4 regions of the Agrobacterium vaccinii genome follow, and region 1 is predicted to be linked to each of the others. Evidence: predicted binding sites of a transcription regulator. Region 1 holds the regulator's gene; each other region holds the start of a gene.
What was found. The regulator LexA, encoded in region 1, represses DNA repair genes until DNA is damaged. The targets are predictions, from matches to a motif close to TGTTCNNNNTGTGTTCNG.
Positions count from the first base shown of each region.

Region 1 (5,470 bases):
CACCATATGCAAGAAAAAGCGAACCAGCAATGCCATAAACGCATGGCTCATATTCTGGTAAGTTGCTGTGAATAAATTAAAAAACTGGATTAACCGATATCAGGTTAATCAGAAATATGTATTCATGATCACGATTTCGTCGCTGCGTGACATATTCAACTGATAACGCGAGATTTCATCGATCATGTCGCGCTCCAGCGAACCATCGCTCATCAGCTCGACCTGGCGCTCCAACGAGACGCGTGCCTTGGTCAGCTTCGCAAGCTCGACGGTGCGCGCCAGACGCTGGCGCTCCAGACGCTCCGTCGCCTGAAGACCAAAGTCGCCATGGACACAATGATATCCGAAATAGGAAAGGAATGCGACGGTGATTGCCGGAACGACCAGACGGCCAAAACGTCTCTTCTTGTGATGCTTGGTCCACATACTCTTGAACAGCCTTCAAACGCGTTACTGCCATCACCATAGCCGCATTTGTTTAACCATCCGTTGACCTTAACTCCGTCGCCCACCGCAGCGCACAAAAAAGGCCCGCCGAAGCGAGCCTTTTTTTAAATCTGTATAGAAAGCCTTAGCCACGCAGAATCGAACGACCGGCATAAGCTGCCTGTGGGCCGAGCATTTCTTCAATGCGGATCAGCTGGTTGTACTTGGCCAGACGGTCGGAGCGCGAAAGCGAACCGGTCTTGATCTGTCCGCAGTTGGTCGCAACAGAAAGATCGGCAATCGTCGAATCTTCCGTTTCGCCGGAGCGGTGGGACATGACGGCGGTGTAGCCAGCCTTGTGTGCGGTTTCGACGGCGTCGAGCGTTTCCGTCAGCGAACCAATCTGGTTGACCTTGACGAGGATGGAGTTGGCAACGCCCATCTTGATACCGTCACGCAGGCGGGCAGAGTTCGTCACGAACAGATCATCGCCGACCAACTGAACCTTGGAGCCGATCTTGTCGGTCAGGTACTTCCAGCCGTCCCAATCGTCTTCGGCCATACCATCTTCGATCGAGATGATCGGATACTTGGCTGCGAGTTCAGCGAGGTAATCCGCCATGGCTTCCGGCTCGAGCGTACGGCCCTCGCCTTCCATTTCGTACTTGCCGTTCTTGAAGAATTCTGTCGAGGCGCAATCGAGAGCGAGCGCAACGTCGTCGCCTGGCTTGTAACCGGCCTTCTCCACGGACTTCATGATGAAGTCGAGAGCTTCAGGCGCGCTCTTCAGGCCCGGCGCAAAACCACCTTCATCACCAACATTGGTGTTGAAGCCCTGTGCCGACAGTTCTTTTTTCAGAACGTGGAAGATTTCCGCGCCGATGCGCACGGCGTCACGGATGCTTTCCGCGCCAACCGGCATGATCATGAATTCCTGGAAGTCGATCGGATTGTCGGCATGCGCGCCACCATTGATGATGTTCATCATCGGCACTGGGAGCAGATGCGCGTTCGGGCCACCGACGTAACGGTAAAGCGGCAGTCCGGTCGTTTCGGCCGCAGCCTTGGCGACAGCCAGGGAAACACCGAGGATGGCGTTGGCACCGAGACGCGACTTGTTCGGCGTGCCATCGAGCTCGATCAGCGTCTGGTCGACGTGGATCTGGCTTTCGGCATCGAAACCGCCCAGCGCGTCGAAAATCTCGGTGTTGACGGCTTCGACAGCCTTCTCGACGCCCTTACCCAGGTAGCGCTTGCCACCATCACGCAGTTCAACGGCTTCGTGTGCGCCTGTCGATGCGCCCGATGGAACCGCCGCACGACCGAAAGAACCGTCTTCCAGATAGACATCGACTTCAACGGTGGGGTTGCCACGGCTGTCGAGGATTTCGCGTGCGATGATATCGGTAATGGCTGTCATGATCTCTCCCTTGGGACTGGAACAGGAATTTCAGATGCCTGTCTTAAAGTGCATCCCGAAAACTGTGAAGCGCTTTTCGGATGAGCGGCGCGATAAACGGGACAACGGAAATGGCGACTCGATTTGAATTTCTTCCGTCGCTGTAGACGACGCACAAGAATTTACAATGACGGCGCCCTCTTCCAGACGCCTTCCTTCTCATAAAAATCGATTAAGGCCAAAAGCCGTCACGCAGCCTTGGAGATGTTGTCGAAGGCCAGCAGTTTTTCCAGAAGCTTCGGCATATTCTTGAGGTGCACCATGTTCGGCCCGTCGGACGGCGCATTATCAGGGTCCTCATGCGTCTCCACGAAAAGACCAGCAACGCCCACGGCCACGGCAGCACGAGACAGCGTTTCAACAAACTCCCGCTGACCGCCGCTGGAACCACCCTGCCCGCCAGGCTGCTGCACGGAGTGCGTGGCATCGAACACCACGGGCGCACCGAGCGATGCCATGATGGGAAGCGAACGCATATCGGAAACCAGCGTATTGTAGCCGAACGAGGCCCCGCGCTCGCAGAGCAGTACGTTCGGATTGCCGCTATCGTTCAGCTTCGCCAGCACATTCTTCATGTCCCAAGGGGCCAAAAACTGACCCTTCTTGACGTTGATGACGCGACCGGTCTTTGCAGCCGCCACCAGCAAGTCAGTCTGGCGGCTGAGAAATGCCGGAATCTGAAGGATATCCACGACAGGCGCGACGATGCCGCACTGTTCCTCGTTGTGAATATCCGTGAGAACCGGAAATCCGAACTGGCTTTTCAGCTCCGAAAAAATCTCAAGCGCCTTATCGATGCCGATACCGCGCTGACCGGAGAGCGACGTGCGATTCGCCTTGTCGAACGAGGATTTGTAGACCAGACCGATACCCAGCTTGCCGCAAAGGTCAGCCAGCGTTTCCGCAATCATGAAGGCGTGGTCGCGGCTTTCCATCTGGCACGGCCCGGCAATCAGCGAGAAACGCTCGGTGTTGGAAAAAGAGACCGCGCCCGCACCCTCGCCAGCAACCACTTTCAGATTATTCGTCACACTCATGATGATTCCCCTGATACAAAAGGGACGCTTCGCAGCCGACGCCGCCGAACCATCCTGCAATCTCTCAAAACTCGCCACGCACTTAGCAGCAAGCAGCAGCGAAGTCACGGCATGACGTGGCAGGCGAGGTAGAACACCCATAGGACATCTATCAACGATGTCTTAAATGATTTGGGATGACTATTGGGGATTGCAGAACACATGTGGAACATATAGTGTTCGTTCTGTATTTGTTTCACGAATCTAAGCCTCAAAGCTTCAAGGGTGTTTACTCCATGCTCACGCGCAAACAGCAGGAACTGCTTCTCTTCATTCATGAGCGAATGAAAGAGTCCGGCGTGCCGCCGTCCTTCGATGAAATGAAGGATGCGCTCGATCTTGCCTCCAAATCCGGCATACACAGGCTGATCACGGCATTGGAAGAACGCGGATTCATTCGCCGGCTACCGAATCGTGCCCGCGCGCTCGAAGTCATCAAGCTTCCCGAATCGTATTCACCGCAGAATAAGCCGCAGCGAGGCTTTTCACCCAGCGTCATCGAGGGCAGTCTCGGCAAACCGCAGCCCGTGCAGCCGCCGCCTCCCGCTGCCGCAAACGATCGCAACCCTGATTCGGTGAGCGTACCGGTTATGGGACGGATTGCTGCGGGCGTGCCGATTTCGGCAATCCAGAACAACACGCATGATGTCGTCGTGCCCATGGATATGCTAGGTGCGGGCGAGCATTACGCGCTTGAAGTCAAAGGTGATTCGATGATCGAAGCAGGCATCTTCGATGGCGATACGGTTATAATCCGCGATACGAGTACGGCAAATCCGGGCGATATCATTGTCGCACTGGTGGACGAGGAAGAAGCGACCTTGAAACGCTTCCGTCGCAAAGGCGCGTCGATTGCGCTGGAGGCAGCAAACCCTGCCTATGAAACTCGTATCTTCGGACCTGATAGGGTGAAAATTCAGGGCAAACTCGTTGGCCTGATCCGCCGCTATCATTGAGACCTTCTGGGGCAGATTTGATTGTCTGCCCCGCCTTGGTATTTTCAATTTTCGGTATTTGCGACACTTGATGCTTAGTGGTCGAAGTTCGCTTGAGCTCGGACCGGTATATTATGCGTGTTTTAAACGGATAATTCGCTCAGGACGGTTTCAAAAACCGGAAATCATTAGCCGGGTCATCATTTTTTCGAATCGCGCGCCACTTCGATAGTCTATGACGTTTTGAGCACGTTTTTAGTGGTGATGAATGCGGTTGAGCAGCGGAATATAAGGTTTTCCGATCTCAGCGCGATGCTGGAAAGCTACTCGCTTGAGCGAATGACAAAACATCAAATAATTTGAAGACCACCATCGCGCAGACTGTCTGTATTGAAAAATTTTCCCGCGCTAACATGGTATGCGCAACGAGGGATCTTGAGATGTACGATCTTTACATAGCCAACAAGAATTATTCCTCCTGGTCATTGCGTCCGTGGGTATTGATGCGAACGCTCGATATTCCCTTCAGCGAGAAACTCACGCCCTTCGGCAATTCAGCACAGGATTTCGCAGTGTTTTCGCCAACGGCAAAAGTGCCCTGCCTTGTCGAAAACGAGTTCACCGTGTGGGACACGTTGTCGATAACAGAATATCTGGCCGAACGGCACATTGGCGTTTGGGCTGGTCATGCGAGGGCGCGTGCCTGGTCCCGTTCTGCAGCAGCAGAAATGCATTCCGGCTTCCAGACGTTGCGCAACGAGCATCCTATGCATGTCGGTCTTCGCATACAGCCAGTAGCGATCAGCGAAGCTTTGCGGAAAGACATCTCCCGCATAGACGCACTTTGGCAGGAAGGTCTGACATCCTTTGGTGGGCCATTCCTGGCAGGAGAAACATTTACGGCGGTCGACGCGTTTTTCTGTCCCGTCGCCTTCCGCTTTCAGACCTACGCAACGGCCTTGTCTCCCGAGTCAGAAGCTTACAAGAACCGTCTTCTCGCCCTGCCAGCGATGCATGAATGGCAAGATGCGGCTTTGCTGGAACCGTGGCGCGATGCGGAACACGAGGCGGAAGCCAAGGCCACCGGAGAATGGCTCGCGGATTTACGCTCAAAGCCGTGATCTCTGGGTAAACCTCCTATCGCGAGCGCACGCTGTGGCGTAGTTTTCTAGAGGAAAGAGTATTTGAAGGGTATAGCCGAAGCGTTTCAACCCGCACCCTTCGAGCCAAGCGTCGTCACCGCGAAGTCGACAACATCGTCGCGATATGCGGCGGAAGGGACGTGTCGAAATCTCTTTTGCGCCAGTCATAGCTCCGGTGCATGGTCCAGAACCGATTCACACCCTCCATCGCAGCCTCAGCTTTGACGATGGGGGCGTCCTTGTCGCCGAGCCAGATTTCCAGTGAGCCGGTTCGGCGCAATATGTCCTGGCTGATGAGAATGGCGCCGGAATAGCACTCGGTAAATGAGACACGTCGTGTCGTCACGATCAGGTCGGCGATCTCGCATGCGGTCCCAGTCAGCGTACTGTCGAAGATCACGGCTATTGCAACGCCGGTTCGGGATTTGGCAA
Region 1 covers NZ_CP054150.1:1,517,967-1,523,436, forward strand. The annotation lists gene HRR99_RS07645 (FtsB family cell division protein) at 109-426, opposite strand; gene eno (phosphopyruvate hydratase) at 572-1,846, opposite strand; gene kdsA (3-deoxy-8-phosphooctulonate synthase) at 2,074-2,922, opposite strand; gene lexA (transcriptional repressor LexA) at 3,198-3,917, shown strand; gene HRR99_RS07665 (glutathione S-transferase family protein) at 4,337-5,017, shown strand; gene HRR99_RS07670 (ComEC/Rec2 family competence protein) at 5,133-5,470, opposite strand, start outside.

Region 2 (5,470 bases), 880 kb from region 1:
ATTCTGTTCATTTCCGAAATGACGGCATCGGAAAAATCCGCGCCGGAATTGCGGCAAATATCAATCGCGTTGCCGACCACTTCATAATCCGGCACCTCGATTTCACGACGTTCGAGGATAGCCTGAATAAAATCAAGAACGGCGTCTTTGGAGTAGCCATAAAACCGCTCCAAAACCCAAGCCGTTTCCATCATCACGACCACACCAACGACCAGCGTATCGTTCTCCCCGAGCTCGTCGATAAAGTTTACCACGCGATCCCTTTGAGCGGGATCATCATTGACGGCAACACGCAGAAGAATATTCGTATCGATACCAAATCGACCGCTCATTCATCATCCTCGTTGCGAATTGATTCCTCATAAGCTTCAGACACCGAATATCCGATCGCAGGATTCATGTCGCCAATTGTCAGCTTCCTGCCGTTGGGTGGGGCGCCCAACAAACCCGCCAGATCGTTGAATGACTGGTTGCGCGGCACGACGACCATCTCACGGTTACGGACCCAGACGTAGCATTTGTCACCTGGTCTGATGTCAAGCTGTTCGCGAACGCTCTTCGGAACAGTCATCTGTCCTTTGGATGTGATGGTGGTCTGAAATCCCATGATCGCAAACTTTCTTACTTTTTGGAAATTGTAAGGAAAATAACACAGGAAGGCTTACCGCGAAAGCTCCTTCAACCCTAGCCGGATCAGCTTGGCGCTATCGCCACCCTCTCCGCCGTTCTTCAGCGCCGCAGCAACCGCATTGGCGGCTTGGTCGCGGGAATAACCGAGATTGGTGAGTGCCGAGACGGCATCGGCCACCGGAACGGCGGCGACCCCTTCGCCGAGTTCCTGCTTGAGGCCGATGGAGGCGGATGCTTCGCCCGCAAAGGCTGGGGCCTTGTTGCGCAGTTCAGTGACAATGCGCACCGCCACCTTTGGACCAACGCCGGGGGCACGCGAAATGACCACCTTGTCCTGCAGCGCGATGGCATTGGCAAGCTCGGAGGGAGACAGCGTCGAAAGCACCGCCAACGCCACCTTGGAACCCACGCCCTGCACGCTTTGCAACAGGTTGAACCATTCGCGTTCCAGTGCGCTCATGAAGCCGAACAGCTTTAGCTGGTCTTCCCGCACATAGGTTTCGATGAAGAGAACAATCGCCTCACCCGCCGATCCCAGCCGTGACAGGGTGCGGGCCGAACAATGGGCCACGTAGCAGACGCCATGCACATCGACGAGAACGTAATCGTCGCCAATTTCATCAATGGTGCCTTTGAGTTTTCCGATCATGTCGATGCCCGTTCGGTGAGTAAAAGATTAGCTGGCGGCCAGCACGCGCCGCATGCGCTCGCCCACGCGATTATGGGCATGGCAGATGGCGATGGCGAGAGCGTCCGCCGCATCATTGCCCTTGAATTCCGCCTTGGGCATCAGAATTTTCAACATCATATGGATTTGCTGCTTGTCGCCGTGGCCAACGCCTATGACGGCTTTCTTAACAGCATTCGGTGCATATTCGGCCACCGGCAGACCTGCGCGTGCCGGAACCAGCATGGCGATGCCACGTGCCTGACCAAGCTTCAGCGTTGCCACCGCATCCTTGTTGACGAATGTCTGCTCCACCGCAGCCTCATGCGGCTGATGCGAATGGACGACGTCCGCCAGGCCATCATGCAACTGGCAAAGCCGTGAGGCCAGATCCATATCGCCGTCAGACGTCACCGTGCCGGAGGCCACGAAACGCAAGCTGTTGCCGAGTGTTTCGATGACACCCCAACCCATTCGCCGCAGCCCCGGATCTATCCCAATAATTCGAATCGCATTTTGCATATGGCACCCTACCGTTCAGAGGTGAAACCTGCCAGCGATAAGTGAACAAAACGACAACATCTGTGATGTGTGCACGGCTTCCGGACCCAGCACTCCAAAACGGCGCAACCTTGGACCAGTTTTTTTGATGCATAGATCAATTCGGCGCGACCGCTCTGGCAAATTCCGCACTGCAACTTACATCGGGTGCAAGCTGAAATTCCAAAGGAGCGTCCGATGATCCCTTTTTCCATTCTCGATCTGTCGCCCATTGGTGAAGGTGAAAACGTGAGCAAGGCGCTTGAGAATTCGCGCCGCATGGCAATCAAAGCTGAAGAACATGGCTATGAGCGTATCTGGCTTGCCGAACATCACGGCATGCCGGGCATCGCCAGCGCTGCCACCGCACTCGTGATTGCCCATGTCGGGGCAGCGACCTCGCGTATTCGCGTCGGTTCCGGCGGCGTCATGCTGCCAAACCACTCGCCACTGGTCATTGCCGAACAGTTCGGCACGCTGGCCGCACTGTTGCCCGGACGTGTCGATCTCGGCCTTGGCCGCGCACCGGGAACAGATATGCGCACCGCCCGCGCGCTGCGCCGGAACCTCGACGCGGGTGCGGAAAACTTCCCGCACGACATTATCGAGCTACAGCAATATCTCGGCGCACCGCAGCCGGACCAGTCGATTCTGTCAGTGCCAGGCATGAACACAAATGTGCCGATCTGGCTTTTGGGCTCCAGCACCTACAGCGCCCATCTCGCCGCGGCTCTCGGCCTGCCCTACTCCTTCGCGTCGCATTTTGCACCAGATATGCTGATGGACGCCATTGCAATCTACCGCGAACGCTTCCAGCCGTCCGCCACTTTGCAGAAACCTTATGTCATGGTCGGCGTCATGGGCGTGGGTGCTGATACGGATGCAGAGGCGCAGCACCTCTTTACCTCCGCCCAGCAGCAATTCGTCAACCTGCGCAAAAACGTCCGTACCCAGTTCCCAACTCCGGTGGAGAACATGGACGATTACTGGAGTGACATGGAGCGCATCACCGTCGATCACACACTGCGCTACGCAGTCGTTGGTTCTCACGCGACGGTGGAGCGGAAACTGGCGGAATTCCTGTCTGAAACGGAAGCGGACGAACTGATCGTCTCGATGCCTGTGCACAGCATAGAAAAGCGTTTGCGCTCTGTTGAGGTCTTTGCAGAGGTGCGTAGCGGTCTGAGGCAGGCTGCTTAAGACGCTTAAGTAGAACCAGCCACGTTGTTCACGGCGAGGCAGCAGCCAGTGCTGCCGCGATCTGTACACTTACCTGTGCCGCAGAAAGATCAGCGTCGATGCAACACGCTTTCCCAAGCGTGTTGTAAAAGCTGAAAAGTGGTGCTGTCGCAGACAAGAAATTATCGTAGTTGATCTTCAGCGTCGAAAGCCGCGATCCGATGTCGGATTGAATGTGGGTTGCGGCTACACTCAGGCGGCTGACCATCACGTCAAAGCTCATGTCGAAAAATATGGCTAAATCGAGCGGCCTCTCAATACGAGAAAACATATCATCCAAGGCCTGCGCCTGCGGAACGCTTCTGGGCAGACCGCTCAGAATATAGTCTCTGCCGATTGCCTCATTCGCAAGTTGTTGTTCGAGCAATCCGACAAGGACATGATCGGGAATAAGCCGTCCCGAGGAAATTGCTTCCTGCGCCTGCTGCGCGATCGCCGTATGAGAACACATGGCATCACAAACCAAGTTTCGATTACTGATAAAAGCAGCTCCGTTGCTTTGCGCCAAAATAGCGGCTTGCGCCGTCTTTCCTGCACCAGGTAAACCGATAAGTGTCACATTCACGATCAGCGGTTCCTATGTCGCCATCAATCACGACGGCCTGCTCGCCCTATACCTGTTTCCCAAAAGAAAACCCTGGGCGGTGAGGCCCAGGGTCCATGATGACGACGAATAGTGGTGGTTATCAAGCCGAAAGCTTGGCCATGATTTCTTCGGAGACTTCGAAGTTTGAGTAAACGCTCTGCACGTCGTCGTCGTCTTCGAGATTGTCGATGAGCTTCATCAATGACTGCGCTCTTTCTTCGTCGACCGGCACCGTGTTTTGCGGCTTCCAGATCGATTTTACGCTGTCGGCTTCGCCCAGTACGCCTTCCAGCGCCTTGGACACTTCGTTCATCGCTTCGAAACCGCAGATGATGGTGTGGCCGTCTTCGCTGCTTTCAACATCGTCGGCACCGGCCTCGATGGCGGCTTCCATGACTTTGTCGGCATCGCCAACGGCGGGTTTGTAGGTGATTTCGCCAACCCGGTCGAAGGAGAAGGAAACAGAACCCGTTTCGCCCAGCGCGCCGCCAGCCTTGGTGAAGATCGAGCGCACGTTGGACGCCGTGCGGTTACGGTTGTCGGTCAGCGCCTCGACGATAACCGCCGTGCCGCCCGGACCGTAGCCCTCGTAACGCACATAATCGTAGTTTTCAGCATCGGCACCGGACGCCTTCTTGATGGCGCGGTCGATGTTGTCCTTCGGCATCGATTGCGCCTTGGCGTTTTGCACTGCCAGACGCAACGCCGCGTTCATGCTTACATCCGGCAGACCGGATTTGGCCGCAACGGTGATTTCACGTGCGAGCTTGGAAAACATCTTCGAACGGATCGAATCCTGTTTTCCCTTGCGATGCATGATGTTCTTGAACTGTGAATGGCCAGCCATGGCACCCCTGATCGGATCGTTTGTTTGGATTGGGGGCCTTATAAGTGCGTTAGCCCTGCGGTTCAAGCCCGTAAGCCACTCTTCTCGCGATACATGAAGGAACTGAAATCTATGCTCTTCGTTGTGGATAGGAGAGCGTCGGCGGGCGGTTGCCCGGTTGTCGTACTGTCAAAAGAAAAAACGTTAGGAGACTATTTCATGGTCAGTCTGAGTGAAGCACGCGAAGCCCCCGCCCGCCAGCTTTGGGATGAGATCAATTCCGTTCACGCCGGAATGCTGGGTCTCGAAGGACTGCACAACCACATGCAGCCGATGGCTCCACACGCCGACCCCAAGACCAACACCATCTGGTTCTTCACCAAGAAAGACGCAGAGTTGGTGCAATCGCTGAAATCGGGCGCAAGGGCGCATTTCTGCGTCATCGGCAAGGACCATGATTACCATGCCTGCCTTTCGGGCAAGCTGGAAGTGCGCGAAGACCGCGCCAAGCTGGACGAATACTGGAACTCGGTCACGGCGGCTTGGTATGAGCACGGCAAGAGCGACCCGCAGCTGACGATGCTTGCGCTTCATGTCGATGACGCGGATATCTGGGCCTCCACCGACAGCACGCTGAAATTCGGCTGGGAAATCGCCAAGGCAAATCTGTCTGACGATAAAACCCCTGACGTCGGCGTTCGCCAGCACCTGACGTTCGCCTGAACAACCTCCCCGTCATCCGTTTCTTACATGCCTTGCGGCACGAGAATTTGCGGCTGGCGGGGAAGGCTTCTCATCGAGACCCGGATCACCGGGTCGGAGGCATAGGCGATCGTAAACTGCTTGCCGAATGTCACCAGAAACTGCTCCAGCGCATTGGGTTGATGCATGGGCAGGATAAGCGCCGAGCGAAGGCGTTTGACGATCCGGCTCATACTGTCGGAGCCCATGGTCAGCCCTCCATCCACTGGCACCATCAGCA
Region 2 covers NZ_CP054150.1:2,402,326-2,407,795, forward strand. The annotation lists gene HRR99_RS11890 (PIN domain-containing protein) at 1-332, opposite strand, end outside; gene HRR99_RS11895 (AbrB/MazE/SpoVT family DNA-binding domain-containing protein) at 329-607, opposite strand; gene ruvA (Holliday junction branch migration protein RuvA) at 662-1,279, opposite strand; gene ruvC (crossover junction endodeoxyribonuclease RuvC) at 1,307-1,819, opposite strand; gene HRR99_RS11910 (LLM class flavin-dependent oxidoreductase) at 2,036-3,037, shown strand; gene HRR99_RS11915 (adenylate kinase family protein) at 3,066-3,641, opposite strand; gene HRR99_RS11920 (YebC/PmpR family DNA-binding transcriptional regulator) at 3,763-4,509, opposite strand; gene HRR99_RS11925 (pyridoxamine 5'-phosphate oxidase family protein) at 4,708-5,211, shown strand; gene HRR99_RS11930 (MBL fold metallo-hydrolase) at 5,235-5,470, opposite strand, start outside.
Region 2: a site for LexA is predicted at 1,861-1,878, ahead of ruvC (crossover junction endodeoxyribonuclease RuvC). Genes of this name have one in related genera too.

Region 3 (5,470 bases), 1.5 Mb from region 1:
AAGGAGGGAGATAGGCTAGGCGCACGCTCACCATTCTATCCGCAGCATTCAAGATGGGCGAGCGCTAACCACGAGTCGATCTCCCTCCTTGTGGGGGAGATGTCCGGCAGGACAGAGGGGGGTAAGCCAAACCCGCAACGCCTACTTTTCGCCTGGCTTCTGCAAAAATCAGCGCCCAGGTACAACCTCGCCATCTTCCTTGGTGAAGCTACCAATGCTGCCTTCGTCCAGAATCTCCAGCACCAGTTCCGATGGGCGACAAAGACGTGCGCCCTTGTCCGTCACCACGATAGGCCGATTGAGCAGGATTGGATGTGCTTCGATGGCATCCAGCAAGGCATCATCGCTCAAACTCTCGTCCGAAAGCCCAAGCTCCGCATAGGGCGTGCCTTTTTCCCGCAGAAGGCCGCGCAGCGGCACACCGATCTTTTCAGCAAGAGAGACGATCTCATCGCGCGACGGCGGCGTCTTCAGATATTCGATGATGATAGGTTCTTCGCCCGATTGGCGGATCATGGCCAGCGTGTTGCGCGAGGTGCCGCAGGCGGGGTTATGATAGATCGTCACCGTCATTGGTCATCTCCGGTCTGGGTTTCCGTGGCGGTATCACATCGGGATAATCCACCTGCATGAAATAGAGCCCGTCCGGCGGCGCAACCGGGCCGCAGGCCTTGCGGTCACGCGCCTCCAGTGCTGCCTTCACGTCTTCAACCGTCATGCCGCCGTCACCGGCCAGTTTCAGCGTGCCGGCAAAAGATCGGATCTGATTGTGCAGAAAGCTTTGTGCCGTCGCGCGTATTTCGATCAGGTCGCCGTCGCGCGTCACATCCAGCCGGTCGAGCGTTCTGACCGGGCTGTTGGCCTGGCAATGCACGGAGCGGAAGGTTGTAAAATCATGCCGACCCACCAACGTTTGGGCCGCCGCATGCATGGCCTCATGGTCGAGGTCTTTCGATACCCACCAGGCCCGCTTATGTTCCAGCGCCAGCCGGGATTTGCGGCAGATGATGCGGTAAAGGTAATGGCGGCGGAGTGCTGAAAAGCGCGCGTCGAAATCCTCGGTGACGGCTTCCACGTCCAGAACCGAGACAGCCTCTCCCGCCATGGCAAGATGCGCGTTTAGTGCGTTGCGCAGCTTGTAGGGCTCCCAGGCGCGGGTGAGATCAACATGCACGACCTGTCCCTTGGCGTGAACGCCTGAGTCTGTACGGCCCGCGCCGCGAAAGCTCACGACTTCCGTCGTCAACGACAGAACGGCTGCTTCCAGCGCGCCTTGAACCGACGGCCCATTGGTCTGCCGTTGCCAGCCGAAATAAGGGGAACCATCATATTCGACGGTCATGCGGAAGCGTGGCATCAGCCGAGCCTCGTTCCGACAGCAACTGGAGTGCCGCGCAGAAAATCTTGCGCCAACATCGGCTTGCCGCCCGCCTTTTGCAGACGCACCAGCCTAACCGCGCCGCTGCCGCAAGCGATGGTCAGGGCACCGTCCAGAACGGAGCCCGCCTCGCCCATGCCGCTTGCCAACTGCGTTTCCAGCACCTTCACGCGTTCGGCCTTGCCGCCGATCTGCATTTCGAACCACGCACCTGGAAAAGGCGAGAGGCCGCGAATGTGATTGTGCACATCCTGGCTGGACCAGGAGAAATTGATGCGGGTCTCGGCCTTGTCGATCTTGGCGGCGTAGACAACGCCCTCCTCCGACTGCGGTGTCAGTGACAAGTCATTATCTTCCAGCTTCAGCATCGCCTCGCGCATTAGCCGCGCGCCCGCCAGCATCAGGCTGTCATGCAATTCGCCAGCCGTCATGTTCGGGCCGATGGCAACGCGCGCGGTCAGCGCCACGGGGCCAGTGTCCAGCCCCTTTTCCATCTGCATTACCATCATGCCGGTTTCGGTATCTCCAGCCATGATGGCGCGCTGAATGGGGGCGGCACCCCGCCAGCGCGGAAGCAGCGAGGCGTGACCATTGTAGCAGCCGAGACGGGTGCCGTTCAAAATGGCCTCAGGCAGCAGCAGGCCATAGGCGACGACGACGGCCACGTCTGCGTTGAACGCCTTGAATTCCGCCCGGTCTTCTTCCGCCTTGAAATTCAGCGGCGTCAAAACCGGAATGCCGAGCAGTTCGGCGGCCTGATGCACGGGTGATTTCTGGAGGTCGAGCCCGCGACGACCGCCGGGTCGTGGCGGCTGTGTATAGACAGCGGCGATCTCATGGCCCGCGTCGACCAGTGCGCGCAGGGTGGGAACGGAAAATTCCGGCGTTCCCATGAAAATGATGCGCAGTGCCATGCTCGCCCCCTGCCCTGCTGCCTGATCTGCCAATGCTTGTAGACAGGCAGATCAGATTTTTGCGCGGGCCGCTTTGGTGAATTTCTTGATGACCATATCCCGTTTCAGGCGGGAAATGTGGTCGATGAACAGAACACCGTTGAGATGGTCCATTTCATGTTGAAGGCAGGTTGCCAAAAGGCCATCGGCTTCCACCGTCTGCTGCTTGCCATCGCGATCGATATAGCCAACCGTCAGCGAAGCCGGGCGCTCAACCTCGGCATAATAGTCGGGAATGGACAGACAGCCCTCCTCATAGGCCGAGACATCGTCCGACACTTTGAGGATTTCCGGGTTGATGAACACAACCGGATTGCGGTCTTCATCCTCGCGTGAGATGTCGATGACCAGCATGCGGCGCGGCACGCCGATCTGGATGGCGGCAAGGCCGATACCCGGCGCATCATACATCGTGTCCAGCATGTCGTCGGCCAGACGCGTGATCTCGGCATCCACCTGTTCGATGGGCTTGGATTGCTGGCGCAGCAGTGGATCAGGCAAAATAATAAGAGGTTTGATCGTCATGGCTTCCCCATAACGCATCTCATCTTTGGAGGAAACAAAAAATAAAGGCCAATATTAGCGACATGAGCAGCGGCAAACGGGACTCATTTACGCCCCAGAAATGTTCTTGTTTTGATCTGACGAATCACACGAAATCTGTTAGATTTGGATATGAACATCGATCTCAATGCGCTTGGTACGACAGCTTTCAGTCTCGGCAGCCTCCAGATATCGGTTGGCGCTCTCCTCGGCATTCTCATTGCGGGCTGTCTGGTGGCTGCGGCGTTCATGTGGCGCAAACCGCCCGCGCCCGATCAATCGCGGGATGAAATCACCGAGCTTTTGAGAACCCAGTCGGAGCTGCATGGCCGCATCGCCGCCATGACGGAGAGCCTCAGCGCCCGCCAGAACGAAATGAGCCAGACGCTGAACGACCGGCTGGATGGCATGTCTCAGCGCATCGGCACCACGCTGACGGAGCAGACCCGCTCGACGCACGAAAACCTCAGCAAATTGCAGGAACGCCTCGCCGTCATCGATGCCGCGCAGGGCAATATTCAGGATCTGGCCAAGGACGTGATCGGCCTGCAGGCCATTCTCAACAACAAGCAGACGCGCGGCGCTTTTGGCCAAGCGCGTATGGAAGCGCTGATTGCCGACGCCCTGCCCTCCGGCTCCTACAGTTTGCAGCCGACGCTTTCGAACGGCTTCCGGCCCGATTGCACCATCCGAATGCCGAACAACGCGCCGCCACTGGTCATCGACGCGAAATTTCCATTGGAAGCGTGGAATGCGCTGAAGGCCGACGATACGCCAGAGGCCAAACGCGCCGCCACCCAGCAATTTCGTCGCGATATGGAAGTGCATATCCGCGATGTGGCGGACAAATATCTCATCTCAGGCGAAACCCAGGACACCGCCTTTATCTTCGTGCCCTCTGAATCCATCTTTGCCGATATTCATCAACACTTCGAAAACCTCGTGCAGCGCGCCCACCGGTCGCGCGTCGTCATCGTTTCGCCGTCGCTGTTGATGCTGTCGGTTCAGGTCATCCAGTCGGTGTTGAAAGACCAGCGCATGCGCGAACAGGCGCATCTCATTCAAGGCGAAGTGGCGATGCTGATGGACGATGTGCGGCGTCTGGATGAGCGGACGCGCAAATTGCAGGCGCATTTCGGGCTGGTGCAGAAGGACGTGGACATGATGCTGACCTCGTCCGACAAGGTCTTGGCGCGCGGCATCAAGATCGAAAGCCTCGATTTCGCGCCGTCGCAAAAGGAAATTGCTCATCTCGAAGCCGAACAGTTGCGGCGCATCGCGGATGTGCGCGCCGGTGCCACCAAGCTGAGGGTGGTTGACGACGAGTGATCCACTCTGCAAAGTCGCCTTCGTTTTCGCCTCTTATGGAATGACCCGCATGATCACAGTTTTCGGCTCCATCAACATGGACCTCGTTGCCATTTCCGACCGTCTGCCAAAACCGGGTGAAACCGTGACCGGCAAGACCTTCTCCACCGCCGCCGGTGGCAAGGGCGCCAATCAAGCGCTGGCTGCGAAACGTGCCGGTGCCACGGTGAAAATGGCGGGTGCCGTTGGCGACGACGCCTTCGCAGCCCCGGCCCTGACCCTGCTTCGCGATGCCAGAACCGATCTGTCGCTGGTCAAGTCCGTTGCCGTGCCAACCGGAACCGCCGTTATTCTGATTGGTGAGGGCGGGGAAAACATGATTTCGGTCATCCCCGCCGCCAATGGCGAAGTGTCGGCAGCCGATGCGGAACGAACTGTTTCAGAGATGACGGCAGGCGACATCCTGATGTTGCAGTTCGAAATACCAGCCGAGGCCATCGAAGCAGCACTCAAGGCCGCCAAGGCAAAACGTGTCACGACGCTCATCAACACCGCGCCGCTGACATCTGAGGCGCAGCGCCTGTCGCGACTGACGGATGTCGTCATTGCCAATGAAACCGAGTTCGAATTGCTGATCGGCAGAAATGGCCTTTCCGCTGACCAGCGGGAAAAGGAACTCGCCGCCCTTCATGACGAAACCGGCCAGACGCTGATCGTCACGCTGGGTGCGGAAGGCGTAATCGCCGTTCGCAATGGCAAGCTCGTCAAGGCCAAGGGCCTGAAGATCGAGCCGGTCGATACGGTCGGTGCGGGTGATACGTTTTGCGGTTATCTGGCTGCGAGCCTGGATGCGGGTCTCGATTTCGAGGCAGCCCTTCGTCGCGCCGCCGTTGCCGGTTCTCTGGCCTGCACCCGGCCCGGAGCACAGCCGTCGATACCCGTCGCATCCGAGGTAGATGCTAAAATCTAAACTCAGGTGCGGATGAAGGTGAGATAGGCGGAGCTGCGACCCTCGCGCTTCGCCTTGTTCTCGTAACGCGTGCCCGGCCAGTTATCGAACGGCGTCGTCCAGTCGGCGGATGTCTGCGCCGTCCATTCGAACCCGCCATGGCTAGCGCAATGCTGTAGCGTCCAGTTGATGTAGGTATCGATATCCGAGGCGAAGCAGAACTTGCCGCCGGGCTTCAGCACACGATGAAACCGCGCGAGATTGACGTCTGAGACGAAGCGACGCTTCCAGTGCTTCTTTTTCGGCCACGGGTCGGGATAAAGCAGATCGATATGGTCG
Region 3 covers NZ_CP054150.1:43,410-48,879, reverse strand. The annotation lists gene arsC (arsenate reductase (glutaredoxin)) at 169-573, opposite strand; gene truA (tRNA pseudouridine(38-40) synthase TruA) at 551-1,357, opposite strand; gene fmt (methionyl-tRNA formyltransferase) at 1,357-2,292, opposite strand; gene def (peptide deformylase) at 2,344-2,856, opposite strand; gene HRR99_RS00225 (DNA recombination protein RmuC) at 3,007-4,203, shown strand; gene HRR99_RS00220 (ribokinase) at 4,253-5,152, shown strand; gene trmB (tRNA (guanosine(46)-N7)-methyltransferase TrmB) at 5,155-5,470, opposite strand, start outside.
Region 3: a site for LexA is predicted at 2,958-2,975, ahead of HRR99_RS00225 (DNA recombination protein RmuC). Genes of this name have one in related genera too.

Region 4 (5,470 bases), 950 kb from region 1:
AACGAAGGCGACCTGATCGTCGCTGCCGTGCATTGCACACCGGAAAAGATGGCTTTCATCGTGCGCCACACCTCCGGTATCGTCTGCGCGCCTATGCCACGGGAAGAGGCCAAACGCCTCAACCTCAACGCTATGGTCGCCGAAAACGACAGCGCGCATACGACAGCCTTTACTGTTTCGGTAGACTTCAAACACGGCACGACGACGGGCATTTCCGCCAGCGACCGCAACGTGACGGTTCGCAATCTGGCCAATCCGAATGCAGGTGCCGCCGATTTCACCCGCCCCGGCCACATCTTCCCGCTGGTGTCGCGCGAGGGCGGTGTGCTGATGCGCTCCGGCCATACGGAAGCCGCCGTCGATCTCTGCAAACTCGCGGGCCTGCCACTGATCGGCGTCATCAGCGAGCTGGTCAATGACGACGGCACCGTCATGCGCGGCCCGCAAGTTTCGGCCTTCGCCGAAACGCATGGCATGAAGCAGGTTTCGGTCGCCGATCTCATCGCCTACCGCCAGCGCAAGGAAACGCTGGTCGAAAAGGAATCCGAATTCACCCTCGACACGCCCTTCGGCCCCGCCAAGGCGCAAACCTATTCCCTACCTTGGGACCCGATGGAGCACATGGCCGTGATCTTCGGTGATATCCGCGATGGTGTCGATATTCCCGTGCGCCTGCACCCGGAAAACGTGGCAGACGACATCTTCGGCAAGAAGCAGCCCGTGCAGCACTACATGGAAAAGATTGCAGCCGAAGGCCGCGGCGTCATCATCTATCTGCGCGAAGGCTCGGTCGGCGTCGGACAGGTTGCCGGACGTCGCAAATCCCGCGACCCTGAAGAGGCCCATGCGCAAGCACGCTCGCGCGACGATGAATGGCTAGAAATCGGCCTCGGCGCGCAGATCCTCAAGGAACTTGGCATCAGTTCGATCAAGCTGCTGAGCACCCGCGAGCGCCACTATGTCGGGCTAGAGGGTTTTGGAATCCAGATCAGTTCGACGGATATTGGGTGAGTTTCGAATACCGCTGCACATCAACTCTCCCATTCCTGTCCTTGTGACAGGAATCCAGCCAGCCCAAGTCCTTGGGCTGAAGAGGCCCTTCCCGCCGCGCAGACGCGCGTCCACTGGATTCCTGTGACGAGCACAGGAATGAGGGTCGTGGGGCAACATTACCCTCTCACCCCAGCCACCCATCCAGATACCGCACACTCTCGACACCCGTGAACTTCGCCAGCCGGCTCAACTCCGCATCCAGCTTTGCAAGCCTCACCGAAGACGCACGCACGCCCTTTTCGAGCCACAGCCGCCTCACGTCCAATGTCCCTCCCTTGCGCTCCGCCTTCATATCGATGCGACCGACAAGGCGGTCACCTTCCAGAAGTGGGAAGACGTAATAGCCATATTGCCGTTTGGGCTCCGGCACGAAGACTTCGATGCGGTAGAAAAAGCCGAACAGGCGTTCGGTACGGGCGCGGTTGCGCAAGAGCGGATCGAAGGGGCTGAGTACCCGAATGCGGTTAGGGGGCTCGATTTCTGCTTCCGCTCCGCTCGCAAACCCTTCGAAGGCGTAGGAGATACGTTCCTTGGTGCCATCAGACGAGGCGAGCGAGACTTCGCAGAGTTCATCGCGATGCGCCATCACCCACGCCCGTGCTTCCTGCGGCGTGACGATGTCGAAAAACGCGGATATCTCGCCCGATGTTGCAAAGCCGAGGCGCGTTAACGCCTCGCGGCAGGCCCAGTCGACAAAGGCATCGTGATCGACCTCCAGATCGTGATGCTCTGACGGAATCACCCGTTCCGCAAGATCATAGACCTTCTGAAAATTAACGCGGCCTGCCACGGCCAGCTTGCCGGTATGCCAGAGATATTCGAGCGCGGTTTTCGACGGATGCCAGTTCCACCAGCCGCCGGACTGATGTCCTTCCGCTTTCATATCGCGCGACATGGTGGGACCGTTTTCGGCAATGCGGCGATAGGTTTCCTCGAAGGCGGAATCGAAGCCCTCGCCATGCCAATTGCGCCAGCGTTCCTGAATGATCGGCTCACGGCGGCGGAAGCGGTGTTTCCAGTATGGGTAGAAGGTCGCGGGCAGAATCGAGGCGTCATGCGTCCAGTGTTCGAACAGCGCCCGGTCCTTTTCCAGCAGTTCCGTCAGGTGCTGGCGCTTGTAGGTCTGGTTGCGTGAAAAGATGATCTGATGATGTGCCCGCTCCACCGTGGCGATACTGTCGAGCTGAACGAAGCCAAGGTCGGTGATGAGCTTCAGCAAATCTGCCTTGCCCATGGCGCGGCTAGGCGGTGCGGACAGGCCCTGTCGCGCCAGAAAAATACGTCGTGCTGCTTCGTTCGAAATCAGAATCGCCATAGCAAAAGCCTATGGTTGCGCCGACGAAAAATCAATGTTCTTTTTTTGTTCCTTGTTTCGTTTGTCGTCCCTCGCGTTTATAGAGACAGCCAGAACATTTCGGGGACTGGCCTTTGGATATTCGTTTTCAGGATGCTGGCGTGGTATTTGACGGCAGAGCGGCGGTCGAGCCGCTTACGCTTACGCTCACTGAACGACGCGTCGGCATTATCGGCCTCAACGGCTCGGGCAAAACCACCTTTGCGCGGATGATCAACGGCCTGACGAAACCGACGAGCGGCCATGTCAGCGTCAACGGGCTGGATACGGTCAAAGACGCTTCGGAGGTTTTGAAGGATGTCGGCTTCATCTTCCAGAACCCGCAAAACCAGATCATCCTGCCCATCATCCGCGACGACATCGCCTTTGGCCTGAAGAACAAGGGGCTGAACAAGGCTGCAATCGATGCAGCTGTGGATGCCACCTTGCAACGCTTCGATATCCAGCATCTGGCAAAGCGCCGCGCACATGAACTGTCCGGTGGAGAATTGCAGCTATCGGCCTTGGCGGCGCTGACTATCACCAAGCCCAGAATCCTGATCATGGACGAGCCGACAAACCAGCTCGACCTGAAAAACCGTGCCCTCGTGGAGCGGACGATGGCCGGTTTGGAACAGTCGCTGATCGTCATCACCCATGACCTGCCATTGCTGGAAAGTTTCGATCGCGTTCTGCTGTTTCATCAGGGAAAGTTGCATAGCGACGCCTCGCCAACCGAGGCCATCAAAGCCTACCGCACGCTGGCGCTGTCATGAGAAGCCTCCACATCGAAGGTAGTGGGTGGCTCTACCGTCTATCGCCGCGCATCAAGCTCATCACGCTTGCCGCTTTCAGCGTTGCCTTGTTTCTGACCCGCGATATGCTGGTCCTTGGTATGGCAGTTGCGTTGGCGGCGCTGGTTCTGTCGCAGGCGCATCTGGGCTGGCGCGAGACGATGGCGCGGTTGCGCCCGGTCTTTTTGACCATCGCCATCATCGCGGCTTTCAGTTTCGTTCTGGTCTCCCCTCTTGAGGCGACCGTCTCCCTGCTGCGACTAACGGCCCTGACGCTACTGGCAACGGCGGTGACGGCCAGCGTCAGCATTTCGCAGTTCATGGATGAAATTGCCTTTGCGCTGCGTCCCTTGGAAAAACTTGGCCTCGCCAATGCCTCCGATATCGGGCTTGCCGTGGGGCTCGTCGTGCGCTTCGTGCCCGAGGTCGTGACCCGCTACGAGACATTGCGGGATGCGCAACGCGCACGCGGGTTGACGCCAAAGCTGCACAGCACGCTGGTTCCGCTCATCATTATGACGTTGAAGGATGCCGATGCGATTGCGGATGCCATTGACGCGCGCGGTTTCAGAGGCCAAACCTCATCCAAGGATTTGTAGAGGGGAGCCTATTGAGAATGAAGACCCGTGACCTCGTTCTGATTTCGCTGTTTTCAGCCATCATCATCGCACTTGGCCTGTTGCCGCCGATCCCGCTCGGCTTCATTCCGGTGCCCATCACCGCGCAGTCGCTTGGCGTCATGCTGGCCGGTGTGGTGCTGGGGGCAAAGCGCGGCACGCTCGCCGTTCTGCTCACCATTCTCATCGCCGCCATTGGGTTGCCGGTGCTTTCGGGCGGTCGCGGTGGCCTTTCGATCTTCTACACACCGACAACAGGTTATCTGATCGGCTGGATCGCGGCTGTCTTTACCACCGGCTACCTGTCGGAGCGTCTGGTCAATCGCGATCAATCGGCTCTCGCGCAAGGCTTCGGCTTCTTTCTGGCCAGCGTCGCCGGTGGGGTGGTCGTGCTCTATGCGTTCGGCATCACCTATCTCGGCTTTGCAGCGGGCATCGGCTTTTCCAAAGCCTTTATCGGCTCCATGGCCTTCATTCCGGGCGATGTCCTCAAGGCCGTTCTCGCAGCACTGGCAGGTCGGGCCGTGATGGCCGGATATCCGCTGTTGCCACAACGCGTATAGGTCTAAGCCCCACGTTCAGGAGTATCCGCCATGGCCACACGGCTTTACGAGCATCCCATATTCCTGGAACACATCACACCTGCGGGCCACCCGGAGCGGCCCGACAGGCTGCGCTCGCTCAACATCGCGCTGGAGCATCCGAATTTCGAGCGGCTGGAGCTTAGCCAAGCGCCGCAAGCCAATGAGGATGCAGTGCTGCTGGCCCACCCGGAAAGCCATCTGATCTCGATCATGCGGCAGATTCCCGAGGAAGAAGGCGAGATCAACCGCATTGAGGCCGATACCTATGCCTCGCCCAAAAGCCTGCAAGCGGCGCTGACCGGCATCGGCGCTGCCATGGCGGCGGTGGATGACGTGTTCAGCGGTGCCGCCGACAATGTCTTTGTTGCCAGCCGCCCGCCCGGCCACCATGCCGAGACCGAAAAGGCGATGGGCTTTTGCCTGTTCAACAACGCCGCCATCGCGGCCCGCCATGCGCAGAAGGTCCATGGCGCGGAACGTGTTGCGATCGTTGATTGGGACGTGCACCACGGCAACGGCACGCAGGATATTTTCTGGAACGACACATCGGTCCTGTTCTGCTCCACCCACCAGATGCCGCTTTACCCGTGGAGCGGTGAGAAGAAAGAAACCGGCATCAAAAACAATGTGGTCAACGCGCCGCTGTCTCCCAACACCGGCAGCGATCATTTTCGCGAGGCGTTCAAATCCCGCGTGCTGCCTGCACTTGCGGATTTCTCGCCCGATCTCATCATCATCTCTGCGGGTTTCGATGCGCACCACCGCGACCCGTTGGCGCAGATCAATCTGGTAGGCGATGATTTCGACTGGGCGACGGGGCGAATTCTAGAGATGGCCGACAAATTTGCCGCCAACCGGGTCGTCAGCCTGCTTGAAGGCGGTTATGATCTGGAAGGGCTGGCGGAATCGGCAGCCATGCATATTTTGAGAATGATGAAGGGTTGAACATGACGGAAAATGCCAACACAGCCGATGTCAGCGGTTATTCTTTCGAAAAGGCTGTCGCCGAGCTGGAAAGCATTGTCGCCCGTCTGGAACGCGGCGATGTGGCGCTGGACGAATCCATCGCCATCTATGAGCGCGGTGAAG
Region 4 covers NZ_CP054150.1:563,090-568,559, reverse strand. The annotation lists gene ribB (3,4-dihydroxy-2-butanone-4-phosphate synthase) at 1-1,011, shown strand, start outside; gene HRR99_RS02700 (winged helix-turn-helix domain-containing protein) at 1,178-2,368, opposite strand; gene HRR99_RS02695 (energy-coupling factor ABC transporter ATP-binding protein) at 2,482-3,162, shown strand; gene HRR99_RS02690 (CbiQ family ECF transporter T component) at 3,159-3,779, shown strand; gene HRR99_RS02685 (biotin transporter BioY) at 3,797-4,360, shown strand; gene HRR99_RS02680 (histone deacetylase family protein) at 4,391-5,326, shown strand; gene HRR99_RS02675 (exodeoxyribonuclease VII small subunit) at 5,329-5,470, shown strand, end outside.
Region 4: a site for LexA is predicted at 2,404-2,421, ahead of HRR99_RS02695 (energy-coupling factor ABC transporter ATP-binding protein). Genes of this name have one in related genera too.